Regions from separate parts of the Massilia putida genome, predicted to be linked through region 1. Evidence: riboswitches for the same ligand, from Rfam matches in the RefSeq annotation. Region 1 holds a riboswitch; each other region holds the start of a gene.
The links. A riboswitch is a leader RNA that binds a small molecule or an ion and turns the genes downstream of it on or off. The one in region 1 is predicted to bind cobalamin.

Region 1 (4,533 bases):
ATCTTCCAGCGACAGGTCGCGGTCGTCGGCCTGCGGATTTTTCCAGGAAATCATGTACACCGTATGGCCGTGCTCGACGAGGTAGCGGACGAGCGAGTTCTGCGGCGAGAGGTCGAGGATGTAGTACTTCATGATCCACGCCGGCACGATCAGCTGCGGCACCGCGTGGACCTGCGGCGTGACGGGATCGTAGCGCAGCAGTTCGATGAGATGGTTGTCCATGACGACCTTGCCGGGCGTGATGGCGACGTCGCGGCCGGGCCGGTGGCTGACGGGCGCCGTGGTGCCGGCCAGCGCCCGCCGCAGGTCGGTGCCCGCCCGGGCCAGCCCATGCACGAGGTTCTGGCCGCCGCTGGCGAGCGTGACCTGCTGCGCCACCGGGTTGGTGGCGATGAAGTTCGACGGCGCGACGCCGTCCAGCAACTGGCGCGCGACGAACGTGACCACGTCGCCGTGGTGCGACGACACCCCGCGCACGCCGCTCGTGGCCCGGTGCCACCATTGCTGCGTGAGCAGGAAGCCCTGGCTGAGCTGGTTCCACGGCCAGGTATGCCACAGCGGATCGTTGAAGCGCTTGTCCTGCGCCAGCGGCTGCACGGGCTCGGCTGCCGTGCCGAACATGGCGCTGGCGCTGTACTGCAGCCAGCGCTGCATGTTGCTCGCGGCCTGCACGCCCAGCTCCATCTGCTTGGCGGGCGACAGCAGCAGGTGGCTGGCCCAGTCGTACCACGCGCCGGCCAGCGCGGCCGGCGAGACGTAGCCGGTCACGCGCCCCAGCGCGGCGTTCAGTGCCAGGTCGATGTGGGCATGCTCGACGCTTGCCTCGGGATAGCGCGGCCGCGGCCCGCCTTGCCACGTGCTGGCTTCGCGCCGCTGTTCGCTCGGCGGGATTTCGGACAGGATGTTCATGGCGCGCGGGCTCCTTACAAAGATGCATGGCCGTTAGACCAGGATCCGGCCGCTTAGTGCCGCGCGGGAGCGTAAAATTGCTTGATGCATCGCAGTTGCGAGCCCGGCGGTGAACGTATCATTTGCTTCGGCGAGGTAGCAAAGCGGTTATGCGGCGGCTTGCAAAGCCGTTTAGACGTGTTCGACTCACGTCCTCGCCTTTCGAATTACACGGGTTGCCGTCAAACAGGCGTTTGCCCGAACAGCGAACCCGGCTGTCCCCAGGTATCTTCATACAGCATGTCGTCCACGGCGCGGCGCTTGTCCCAGCCTTCGGCCTCGAGCATGGGCGCAGGGTAGAACTGCGCGACGTGGCCGACGCACAGCACGGCGATCGGCATGGTGTCGTCGGGCATATTGCACAGCGCGCGCACGCGCTGCGGATCGAACAGGGATACCCAGCCGACACCGATCCCTTCGGCGCGCGCGGCCAGCCAGAAGTTCTGGATCGCGCACGATGCCGACGCAAGATCCATCTGCGGCATCGTGCGCCGGCCGAACACATAAGGTTCGCGCTTGTCCATCAGCGCGACGACGAACAGCTCGGCGCATTCCAGGATCCCCTCGACTTTCAGACGCATGAAATCCTGCGCGCGCTGGCCGAGCGCATGCGCGGTCTGCACGCGCTCGTCGTCCACGTGGGCGTGGATGTCGCGACGCAGCTCGCGGTTGACGATGCGGATGAAACGCCACGGCTGCATCAGTCCGACACTGGGCGCGTGGTGCGCGGCCCGGATGAAGCGTTCCAGTTGTTCCGCATCGACAGGCGTTGCGAGGAAGTGGCGCATGTCGCGCCGTTCGAAGATGGCGCGGTAGACGCCCTCGATTTCGGGGGACGAAAAGGCATTGGGGGACATGGGAATCCTCTACTGAAGGACGGAAGGCGGGGCGGTACCGCATTTTTTTTTCGAGCAGAACTAGGCTGCTTTCGCCGTTCAGTGTAAGATCGCGGCCTTGGGTGCGTCAATTCCTCTCGGAATTGCGTTAAACGGGAAACCGGTGACACCGCCTCGCGCGGCCATTCCGGTGCAGCCCCCGCTGCTGTAAGCCTGACGACTCTGCCTGTAAGCCACTGCGAGCAATCGCGGGAAGGTGCGGAGAAGGATGACGGCGAGCCAGAATACCGGCCCAGACAAGCCAGCACCATTCCCCGGGGTGACGGGAAGCCGCTGCCGATCGCGTCGTGCGCCGGGCTGTGTCCGCGTGCCGTCCACCCGTCGGCCGTCCTCTTGCCTCCCCGTTGGTGCCGTTATGGACCATTCGACGGGAGGATTCGAATGCACATCATGGAAGGTTTTCTGCCGCCCGTTCACGCGCTCGGCTGGACCGCCGTTTCCGTTCCTTTTCTGGCCTGGGGCCTGCGCTCGATGGGGCGCGGCCTGCGGGCGCATCCCGAGCGGCGCATGCTGCTCGGCGTCGCCGCCGCGTTCGCGTTCCTGCTGTCGGCGCTCAAGCTGCCGTCCGTGACGGGCAGCTGTTCGCACCCGACCGGCGTCGGCCTCGGCGCGCTGCTGTTCGGGCCCGTCGCGATGGTGCCGGTGGGCTTCGTCGTGCTGCTGTTCCAGGCGCTGCTGCTGGCGCACGGCGGCATCACGACGCTCGGCGCCAACGTGTTCTCGATGGCGATCGTCGGACCGTGCGTGTCGTACGGCGTCTTCCGCGCCGTGGCCGCGCTGGGCCTGACGCGTTCCGCCGCCGTCTTCCTGGCGGCCTGCGTGGGCGACCTGGCGACCTATGTGACCACGTCGGCGCAGCTGGCGTGGGCATTTCCTGCTGCGTCCGGCGGCTTTGCCGCGTCGTTCCTGAAGTTCGCCGGGATCTTCGCGCTGACCCAGGTGCCGATCGCCATCAGCGAAGGCCTGCTCACCGTGCTGGTGGTGAATGCGATGGCGCGCTTCAACGCGCATGAATTGCGTGCGCTGCCCGTCATGGCGGTGCGTGCGCGGGAGCCGGCATGAAGCGCCGGACGTGGTGGATTCTCGCGGCCGTCATCCTGCTGACGGTGCTGCCGCTGTGGCTGGCGCGCGCGCCGGCGGGCGGTTTCGGCGGTGCCGACGACGCCGCCCGGCAGGCCGTCGGCACGATCGCGCCCGGCTACCGGCCGTGGTTCGCGCCCCTGGTCGAACCGGCCAGCGCGGAGATCGCATCGCTGTTGTTCGCGCTGCAGGCCGCCGCCGGCGCGGGCGTGATCGGCTTCTGGCTGGGTCTCTCGGTTGCGCGCGAACGTGCGCGCCGCGCGGCGGATCCGACACGGGAATACGATGCGGATCGATGACGCCGCCTACGCCAGCCGCTGGCGCCATGTCGCGCCGTCGGCCAAGCTGCTGTTCGCGTCCGCCGGCACGGCCGCGGCATGGATCGCGCACGGCCCCGGCGCATTGGCCCTGCTCGCGGCGGCCTCGATGCTGGCCGCGCTGCTGGGTGCGCGCGTGCCGCCGCGCACCTATGTCGCGGTGGCGCTGGCGCCGTGCGGCTTCCTGCTGCTGTCCTGCCTGACGATGCTCGTCGCGCCCGGCACCGACGGCGCCTGGCACTGGACGCCAGCGGCGCTGCCGTTTGTTGCGCGCACGGCGCTGCGCTCGCTCGCCGTGCTGGCGGCGCTGCTGGGCCTCGTGCTCACGACGCCGCTTCCCGACCTGCTCGCGCTGCTGCGCCGCCTGCGCGCGCCCGAGCTGCTGCTCGACCTGATGGCGCTGAGCTACCGCATGCTGTTCGTGCTGCGCCAGGCGTGGGACGAGGGCGTCACGGCGCAAAGCGCGCGCCTGGGCCATGGGGGCTGGCGCCGGGCGTGGCGCTCGACCGGGCTGCTGGCCGGCCAGATGGCGGTGCAGGTCTGGCACCGGGCCGCCGCGCTGCAGGCGGCCGCCGACGCGCGCGGCTACGACGGCCGGCTGCGCTTCCTGCCGGGCGCATTCCCCCATGCCCGCCGCGACCGTCTCGCCGCGCTGCTGGCCGGTGCCGCGCTCATGGCCGTGGCGCTCGGAGACCGGTCGTGACGGCCGCGTCGCTGCTCGCCTTGGAGGCCGTGGACCATGTGTTCGCCGACGGCAGTGCCGGCCTGCGCGGCTGCGGCCTCGCGCTCGCGCGCGGACGCCGCCACGCGCTGCTGGGCGCCAACGGCGCCGGCAAGACCACCGTGCTGCAACACCTGAACGGCTTGCTGCGCCCGACGGCGGGCCGGCTGCTGTGGGAGGGGCGGCCGGTCGATTACGGACGGGCGGGCCTGGCCGCGTTGCGGCGCCGCGTCGGCCTGGTTTTCCAGAATCCGGACCGGCAGCTGTTCTCGGCGCTGGTCGAGGAAGACGTGTCGTTCGGTCCGTTGAATCTCGGCCTCGACGCGGACACGGTGCGCGCCCGCGTGGCCGCGGCGCTGGACGCCGTCGACATGGGCGCGCACGCGCGCCGCCCCGTGCATCACCTGAGCTTCGGCCAGAAGAAGCGCGTCTGCATCGCCGGCGTGCTGGCGATGGCGCCGGAAGCGTTGCTGCTGGACGAGCCGATGGCCGGCCTCGACGCGGCGATGCAGGCCGAACTGGCGCAACTGCTCGACCGTCTCGCCGCGGGCGGCGTCACGATCCTGCTGTC
Region 2 (4,533 bases), 3.1 Mb from region 1:
CCGCCTTCCGCCGCGGCGCCACTGCGCATGTCGCGCCGCGCCAGCACATACAGCAGCAGCGCGACCGTTACCGCGCCGCCCATCGCCGCGACGTCGACGGTGGCGGCCGCGCACATCATCAACAGCGCGAACAGCGCGCCGACCGACGCGCCGGCCGAGATGCCGAGCACGTACGGATCGGCCAGCGGATTGCGCAGCAGCGCCTGCATCATGACGCCGGCCAGCGCGAGCGCGCCGCCGGTGACGAAGGCCATCAGCGCGCGGCCGGCGCGCAGCTCGACGAGCGATGCGGCCAGCGATTCCGGCCGACCGCGCAGCACCTGCGCCACCGCGTCCGGCAGGTCGGACGGCGCGACGGCGATCGATCCGGTCATGCCGGCGATGAGCAGGCAGGCGATCGCAACGCACAGCAGCGCTGCGATGATCGGAACGGCGCGCTGGCGCAGGGGCGGTGGAACAGGTTGCATGGCTCGTCGGTACATGGTGTTTAGCGGAGACCGTAGCGGATGCCCGCGAACCAGGTGCGCCCGGCCGTGCCGTAGTTGCGCGCCAGCTCGTAGTGCTTGTCGGCCGCGTTGTCGACGCGGACCAGCAGCGACCAGTCGCGCGTCATGTGCCAGGTAGTGTACAGGTTCAGCAAACCGTAGCCGCCAAGGACGTTCTTGTTCGCGGCGTCGTCGAAGCGGCGGCCGGACGCCTGCAGCTCGACGCCGGCGTCCACCTGGCCCAGGTTGTAGTCGGCAGTGACGCTGGCATGGCGGCGCGCGCGGCGGGCCAGCTGCTTGCCCGTCGTCTCGTCGCGCGGATCCTGCAGGTCGGCGCTGGCGCGCAGATCGAGGTTGCCGAGGCGCGTGTCCGCGGCCAGGGTCAAGCCCTCCAGCAGCGCGTGATTGACGTTATAGGCGCAGCTGCCGGTGCGGGTCGGGCATGGGGTGACGGTCACGATCATGTCGGTCAGGCGGTTGCGGTAGTAATTCGCCTGCAGGTCGACGCCGGCCACGCGATACTGCACGCCCGCTTCCGCGTTGCGGCCCCGTTCCGGCTGATTCGATACCAGCCCGTAGCCCGGATAGAACAGTTCGTTGAACGTGGGCGCGCGGAAGCTCGTACCGAAGCTGGCCGTGGCGCGCAGGTCCTTCGTGAACTCGTAGCCGTAGCCGGCGGCGCCCGTCGTCTTCGACCCGTATTCGGAACGGTCGTTGCGCGCGCTGATGTCCAGCAGGTGGCTGCCGCGGCGCAGGTCGTACGCGGCCGCGACGGCATTCGTGATGCGCGTGCGGTTGACCTCCTTGACGGAGCTGGACAGGACCTGCTCCTTGCGGTGGCCGGCCAGCACCTGCAGCGTGTCGCCGTTCAGGTCGAACGTGTTCTGCCACGTGAACTCGTCCTGGCGCGTGTTTAGCTGGGCGTTGCCGGACGGCGCCGTGCTCGTGAAGCTCCCCAGTTTATCTTCCGAGCGCGCCACCTGGACGCTGCTGCGCCACATGGGGAGGATGCGGTCGTTCAGGAACACGGCATAGCTGTCGACTTCCTGGATGTTGTGGGCGTCGAAGGCCGAGCTGCCGTTGTCGTATTGCGCATTCAACCGGCTCTGCAGGAATTGCGCCCCGATCTCGTGGCCCTCCGCCAGGCGCAGCGCGACGCGGCCATTGACGCTGTTGCGCGTGTAGCCGTCGTCGTCGCCGTTGTAGCCGAACGCGCCGGGACGCGTGGCCGAGAAGCCGTCCGATTCTTCGTGCGCACCGGAAAGCGCATACGTCACGCTGTGCTCACCGCCCGTCGAGCCGCGCACGCTGGCGTCGTACTGGTTCGTGCCATACGTGCCGCCGCCCGCGCCGGCGCTGAAGGCGGGACGGCCTGCGCTCTTTTTCGTGAAGATCTGCACGACGCCGCCGATGGCGTCCGCGCCGTACAGGGAGCTCAGGGGACCGTAGACGATCTCGATGTGGTCGACGGACGACAGCGGAATCGCGTTCCAGGCGGCCGCGCCGGTGGTCGCGGAACCGATGCGCACGCCGTCGACGAGCACGACGACCTGATTGCTGTTGGCGCCGCGCAGGAAGACGGAGGTGTTGGTGCCGGCGCCGCCGTTGCGTGCGATTTCGATGCCGCGCTGGCGGCGCAGCACGTCGGCGACGGAACCCGCGCCGGCGCGGGCGATTTCCTCGCTGCTGATGACGACGGTGTCGGGGATTACCTCATCGGCGCGTTGCGGCGTGCGGTTGGCGGTGACGACCACGGTATCGGGAACGGGGGCGGCGTGGACGGAAGTGGAAGCGGCAAGGACGAGCGAAAGCGCGGCGGCCTGCCGGGAAACGGAAACTGACATGATGTGTTCGTAATGGGCAACCGGCCGACGTCCCCGTCAGCCAGGTGAACAGAAGCGCGTGACGAATCGCGCGCTTCCACCTTTTGGCCGGTATCCGGGCTGGCAAGTATGGCCGTCCGACCTTCCCATGCGGATGCACAGTGGTATGTGGAGACGGTTGCCGCGCGTGCGTCGAACGCGGGCGGCACTTGCTTACCGTTGCGGGGGCAGCACACGTTGGCGCTTGTTCGTAAAGCGCTTCGTGTTTCCCGTTTAACTGCGCCCGAGAGACGGGCGCGAGCACCAAAACGCAGACATTATACGCCCAGCACGACGAGTTGCCCGTAGTCGATGCGATGCGGCGTCTGCGCCGCCTGCAGCGCGGCCTGTTCGAGCGGCGTCCCGTCGTGCAGCGCTGTCAGCAGGCGGATGGTGCCGGCGTGGCAGACGATCAGCGCGGACGGTTGCCGCAGGTCGTCGACGAACGACTGCACGCGGCGCGCGACGTCGAGCACGTTCTCCGCGCCGCCGGGGCGGTAGTGGAGGAGATCGGCGGCCCAGGCGTCGACGTCGCTGCGCGGGATCGCGGACCACGGACGCAGTTCCCACGCGCCGAAATCCATCTCGGCCAGGCGCGCATCGAGCGTCACGCGGCCCGGGGCCAGGCGTTCGGCCAGCAGGGCACAGCGTTGCAACGGGCTTGCGTAGACGGGCAGGTGAGGTATGTCTTGCTTCGCCAGCGCCGCGTGCACGCGGGCGAGTTCCGCGTCAGGCACCGGGACGTCGCTGGCGCCATAACACAGGCCAGGTGCCACGTCCGGTCGCGGATGGCGCACCAGGTACAGCGTCATGCCGCAGTCCAGGCGGCGTGGCCGAGCGTGGCGAGCACGGCGACGTAGGCCAGCGCTTCCGCCAGTTGCTGCACGGCGCCGAGGCAGTCGCCCGTGTAGCCGCCGAGGCGGCGCACGAAGAGGCGGCCCAGCCACAGCGCGGCGGCTGTCGACGCAAGCACCGCGGCCAGCATCGCGGCCGGGGTGATCCAGCCGGCGGCGAGCATGCACGCGGCCGGCACCGCGCACGTGAGCGCCGCGATCGCGAATTCGTGATTCGTCATCTGCTGCGCCAGCGGCTTGGCCTTGCCCTCGCCGCGCACATAGTCCAGTTTCCAGATCAGCGCCGTCGCGGCGAGACGCGAGACAGGATGCGCGACGAACAGCGCAGCCACGGCCACGCGCGGCGGCAGCAGCGCCAGCGCGGACAGCTTGGTCGCGAGCATGCATACGATGCCGATCGCGCCGTAGGCACCGACGCGCGAATCCTTCATGATCTCGAGCGCCCGCTCCTTCGTCATGCCGCCGCCCAGGCCGTCGCACGTGTCGGCAAAGCCGTCTTCGTGAAAGGCGCCCGTGATATAGATCGACGTCGCGGTCGACAACACCGCCGCCATGGGCGCGGGCAGTACGTGCGCGGCCGCGTAATAGATGCCGGCCGCGATCGCCGCGACCACGCAGCCAACGAGCGGGAAGTAGCGCGACGCGTGCTGCAGCCAGCTGGCTTCGAAGCCGACCCAGGCCGGGACCGGCAGCCGCGTGAAGAACTGCAGGGCGATGAAGAACAGTCTGATTTGATGCATCAAGCCGACTTTTCGCTGACGCTGGCCGACTCGAACGTGGCCATCTCGTTCAGGAAGTTTACGGCCGCGTGCAGCAGCGGCAGGGCCAGCGCGGCGCCCGTGCCTTCGCCCAGGCGCAGATTCAGCTGCAGCAGCGGCTCGGCGCCGAGCGCGTCGAGCATGCGGCGGTGACCGGATTCGTCGGAACAGTGCGCGAACACGCAGTAATCCAGAATCGCGGGCTCGATACCCACCGCCACCAGCAGGGCGCTCGTCACGATGAATCCGTCGATCAGCAGCACCTTGCGCAGCGCGGCCGCCTTGAGCATGGCGCCGGCCATCATCGCGATCTCGAAGCCGCCGAACGTGGCCAGCACCGCAAGGGTATCGTCGACGCCGGCGTGGTGCAGCGCGGCTGCTTCGATCACGCGCCGTTTGCGCAGTACGCCTTCCGGCGACAGGCCCGTGCCGGCGCCGACGCACTCGGCGACGGGGATGCCGGTCAGCTTGTGCATCAGGCTTGCTGCCGCCGTCGTGTTCCCGATGCCCATCTCGCCGAAGCCGACGACGTTGCCGGGCAGGTTGGCCGCGAGGGCGGCGCCGTGTTCCAGCG
Region 3 (4,533 bases), 2.8 Mb from region 1:
GTACATCCTCAGGATCTTGCCTTCGACATCACTCATTGCGCTGTTTCTCTACCTTTGCTGATTTCGCGTTATGTCGCGTTATTTCGACTTCGCCGCTTTCGCCACCAGGGCGTCCATCACCTGCAAGGTCGCCTGGAACAACACGGGCTCGCTGGTGGTCTTGACCGAATTGTAGACGATCGAAGGCGACGTCTGGTACTTGCCGTCGATGATGACGGTCGGCACGCCGTCGACCTTGTAATCGGTCGTGATCTGCGGCAGGCGGTGCAGCTTGGTCATCACGCCGAACGAGTTCCACACTTCCAGGAACTTGTTGCGGTCGATTCCGTTCTTGGCCACCCAATCGATGATCGCGGCGTCCGTGTTCAGGCGCTGGTGATCCACGTGCCAGGCCTTGAACACCTTGCTCTGGAATTCCTCGGCCTTGCCCATCGCTTCCAGCGTGAGGTACAGGTGCGCTTCCGGATCGTTGGGGCCGGAGAACGGCAGGTGGACGCGCTTGAACTGGATGTTGCCGCCCTGTTTTTTGACCCACTGTTCGAGCTGCGGTTCCAGCGCGTTGCAGTGCGGGCAGTGGTACATGAAGAACTCGATCACCTCGACCTTCTTGCCCGTGGCCTGCACCGGCTGCGGCTGAGCGAGCGTCACGTACTCGACGCCGCTCTTCGGGTCGGTCGGCGAAGCGAAAGCGGTGCTGGCGGCAAGCGCGGTAGCGAGCAGGGCAAAACGCAGGGAACGCATAATTTTCCTTCTAGATTGGTTAAGCGAACGATCGCGAGATTACCACTTTTTCGTTCGCCAGCCTTAGCCCTGGCTTATTTATTGCAATTGGCTACCGTCGTAACCAACAGATGCCGCTGACACGTCATTCCCGCGCAAGCGGGCATCCATGCTGAGCCACTTCGATCTGTTCAGTATGGATCCCCGCTTTCGCGGCGGTGACGGCGGAGCGAGCTGCGACTTAAAAGTCGTACCGTGCCGACAGTTTCAGCTGGCGCCCATCGCTCGGATAGATGCCCGATTTGCAGCCGAACGCATTGCTGAAGTAGTGGCGGTCCGCCAGGTTCAGCCCCGTCGCGGCGACTTCCCACGCGCCGAACTTGACGGCGTAACGCGCGTCGAGCGTCGTGTAGGACGGCATGCGCGCGCCGCAGCTGTTGCTGAAGTCGTTGCCGTAGCGCTGGCTGTCGACCCATTGCGCGCCCACGTCGGCCGACTGGCCATTGCCCGGTGCCCAGGCCAGGCGCGCGGTCACCACGTTCTTCGGCACCAGCACCAGTTCGCGGCCGGTGTTCGGGCCGTCCGTGAAGCGGGCCAGCACGTGCTGCACGTGCGCTGCCGCCCGCCAGCCGGCCGCCAGCTGCGCTTCGGCATCGATCTCGAAGCCCTTGCGCTCGGTCGGGTCGAGGTTCGTGTTCGCACCCCAGCCGCCGTTCGCGGTCGGATCGAAGAAGATCTCGTTGTTCAGGCGATGACGGAACACGCGCGCCGTCAACGTACGGCTGTCGTCGCCCGGCGCGTGGCGCAAGGTCGTGCCGAATTCCAGGTCGTGCGACGTCTGCGCCTTCAGGATGTCGATGCTGGTGCGGTAGCCGTTCTCGTCCACGTTCGCCACACGGTAGCTCTGTCCCGCCTTGGCGAACACCTCGACGAGCGGATGGACGCGGTAGCTGGCCTGCGCTTCCCACGCGTTCTGCGATTGCGAGCGGTCTTCCGGCGCGACGTGGGCCACGGCGTCCACGACGTCCTTGTCGAAGTTCTCGTGGCGCGCGCCGAGGGCGACGCGGCCGTCGTGGGCCGGATCGAAGCGCAGCTCGTCGCGCAGGTATACCGCTTTCGACGACTGGCTCGCATCGGCGTTCGAGTACGATGCCGTCGTCTTGCGCTTCCAGCGCGTGACGTCCAGGCCGCCCACCAGTTCGTTGAGCATGCCGCCGACGTCGGACAGCCAGCGGGCACGCGGCGAGAACTGGTCCTGGCGGCCGTCGTACGCATTGGCCGAGCCGAAGGACAGGTAGTTCGACCGCAGGTTGCGCTCGCGGTGCGACAGGTCGGCCGCCAGGTCGACCGCGCCCAGGCGGTACTCGGCGAAGACGTTCGCGCGGTCGGTGTTCAGCGAGCCGAAGTCCTGCGGGGTCGAGGCCTGGCGCGGGTCGGCGTCGAACTGCGCCAGCGTGAGCGAACCGGGAAGGCGCGTCTCCTGGCGCGCGCTCTCGACGTGGATGCCGGCGCGCCCGCCCGTGAAGCGGGTCTGCAGGTTGAGCGAGGCCGTCGTCTGGTCGAAGTCGCTGTTCCGGCGGTAGTTGTTGCTGCCCTGGCGCGCGACGGCGATGTCGGCACTGATGTCGCCAGCGGTCTGCGACAGCTGCGCACGCACGTCGTGCTCGTGGAACGAACCGCCTTCCGCAAACACGGAACCGTGCATGCCGGCGGCGACGGCGCGGCGCGTGGTGATCTGGATGACGCCTCCGGTCGCGCCTTCGCCGTACAGCACGCTGGCGCCGCCGCGGGTGATCTCGATGCGCTCGACCGTGTCGATCGGGATCGTCGACAGTACGGTGTTCGCCAGCTCGTTCTCGTTCAGGCGCACGCCGTCGACCATGATCACCATGTTCTGCGCGCTGTTGGTGCCGAAGCCGCGCAGGTCGAGCGCGAAGTCGGGCGACGAATCGAGGCTCTGGCGGCCGAACACGCCGCCGACCTTGCGGATCGCGCTGTTCACGTCATTGACGCCGGCGCGGCGGATGTCGTCCTGGGTGATGACGGTGGCGCCGATCGGACGCAGGCTTTCGACACTGGGAAAACGGGAACCGGTGATGACGACGGTCGACGGGATGTCGTCCTGGGCGCGAACGGCGCCGGCAAACAGGGACAGGGATACGGCGCAGGCCAGCGCGATCGGCTTGACGGCCGGCGCGCCGCGGGTGGAGGCGGCAGAATTCATTGGATGTTCAATCTTCGTTTGGCCGGCAAGCGTCCCCGCACGCCGGCGTACACAAAAGCGCGGTTTGACACCGGCTTCCCCTGTCTGGCCGGTCTCCGGGCTCCAAGACGGACCGTCCCACCTTCCTATGCAAGCACAGTGGTTATCGGGGCGGCCTGTCGCCGATGCGGCGACGCTTGTTTACCGTTGCGGGGGCAGCACACGTTGGCGACCCGCCGGAGGCGCGCGCTTCGTGTTTCCCGTTTAACTGCACGCGCAGACGCGCGTGCGGGCACCAAACCTGGGGATTATAACCTGTATAGTGTGGGCACAAAAATTACAGCCACGCCAGGGGGCTCGCATGCATCCTCGTTTCAGTGTCCGCTTCGCCATCGCCGCCGCCCTGCTGCTGACGGGCACAGTGCGCGCCGCGCCGGCGTCCGACGGCATCGCCCTCGCCGCACCCGACGCCGCCGCCGTGCGCGTGCCCAGCAGCCCGGACGCCTGGGGCGGCCCGCGCACGGGCCGCGAGCCGACCTTGTCCGACCGCGTCGTCCATTACGACATCGACGCCACGCTCGATCCCGTCAAGCACACGGTCGCGGGCCGCGAACGGCTCACATGGCGCAACCGCAGCAAGGTCGCCGTGAAGAGCGTCTACCTGCACCTGTACATGAATGCGTTCGAGAGCGCGGGCAGCACGTTCTTCACGGAGCGGCGCGAGCGCGACGGCACCTTCCGCTCCGGCGTCGACATCAAGGACGCATGGGGCCACATCGCCCTGAGCCGCGTCGCACAGGGCGGCGCGAATGTGCCGTGGACCTTCGTCCATCCCGACAACGGCCCCGCGACGGACCACACGGTGGTGCGTTTCGACCTGCCGCAGGCCGTCGCGCCGGGCCAATCGACCACGTTCGACATCGACTTCCTCACGCAGCTGCCGCGCGTCGTCGCGCGCACGGGATACTTCGGCACCTTCCACCTCGTCGCCCAATGGTTCCCCAAGATCGGCGTGCTGGAACTGCCGGGCGAACGCGGGGCACAAGCGCCGCGCTGGAACGTGCACGAATTCCACATGAATTCCGAGTTCTACGCGGACTTCGGCAGCTACGACGTCAAGTTGACCGTCCCGCGCGGCTACACGGTGGGCGCGACGGGCGAGCCGCAAGGCGCCCCCGTCGACAAGGGCGGCCTGCGCACGTGGCGCTTCGTGCAGGGCGACGTCCACGACTTCGCCTGGACCGCCGACAGCCAGACGGCGAAGCCCCTCGTCGACACGTGGACCGGCCCGGGCAGCCCGCCCGTGACGGTGACGGTGCTGTACCCGCCCGAATTCGCCGCCAGCGCGGCGCCCGCGCTGAAGACGGCGAAGGAATCGCTGACGTATTTCTCGAACACGCTGGGCCCCTACCCGTACAAGACGCTGACCGTCGTGATCCCGCCCTACAACGCGGAGGAAGCGGGCGGCATGGAATACCCGACGTTCTTCACGGCCGAAGCCTATCGGACGGTCGATGCGCGCACGGCGAACCAGTTCGCGCTGGCCTTCGTCACGATCCACGAATTCGGCCACGGCTATTTTTATGGCCTGCTCGCGTCGAACGAATTCG

Region 2: another riboswitch for cobalamin. It lies ahead of BVG12_RS23415 (TonB-dependent receptor domain-containing protein); the one in region 1 lies ahead of BVG12_RS09405 (energy-coupling factor ABC transporter permease).
Region 3: another riboswitch for cobalamin. It lies ahead of BVG12_RS28015 (TonB-dependent receptor); the one in region 1 lies ahead of BVG12_RS09405 (energy-coupling factor ABC transporter permease).

Annotation. Positions count from the first base shown of each region.
Region 1 covers NZ_CP019038.1:1,623,995-1,628,527, reverse strand. Annotated here, with positions in the region: gene BVG12_RS09420 (PHA/PHB synthase family protein) at 1-909, opposite strand, end outside; tRNA gene BVG12_RS09415 (tRNA-Cys) at 1,039-1,109, shown strand; gene bluB (5,6-dimethylbenzimidazole synthase) at 1,131-1,805, opposite strand; cobalamin riboswitch at 1,888-2,094, shown strand; gene BVG12_RS09405 (energy-coupling factor ABC transporter permease) at 2,226-2,906, shown strand; gene BVG12_RS09400 (energy-coupling factor ABC transporter substrate-binding protein) at 2,903-3,223, shown strand; gene cbiQ (cobalt ECF transporter T component CbiQ) at 3,210-3,944, shown strand; gene BVG12_RS09390 (energy-coupling factor ABC transporter ATP-binding protein) at 3,941-4,533, shown strand, end outside.
Region 2 covers NZ_CP019038.1:4,762,943-4,767,475, forward strand. Annotated here, with positions in the region: gene BVG12_RS23410 (FecCD family ABC transporter permease) at 1-467, opposite strand, end outside; gene BVG12_RS23415 (TonB-dependent receptor domain-containing protein) at 488-2,329, opposite strand; cobalamin riboswitch at 2,398-2,631, opposite strand; gene BVG12_RS23420 (histidine phosphatase family protein) at 2,626-3,159, opposite strand; gene BVG12_RS23425 (adenosylcobinamide-GDP ribazoletransferase) at 3,156-3,941, opposite strand; gene cobT (nicotinate-nucleotide--dimethylbenzimidazole phosphoribosyltransferase) at 3,941-4,533, opposite strand, start outside.
Region 3 covers NZ_CP019038.1:5,789,411-5,793,943, reverse strand. Annotated here, with positions in the region: gene BVG12_RS28025 (hypothetical protein) at 1-36, opposite strand, end outside; gene BVG12_RS28020 (thiol:disulfide interchange protein DsbA/DsbL) at 79-741, opposite strand; gene BVG12_RS28015 (TonB-dependent receptor) at 962-2,944, opposite strand; cobalamin riboswitch at 3,014-3,238, opposite strand; gene BVG12_RS28010 (M1 family metallopeptidase) at 3,285-4,533, shown strand, end outside.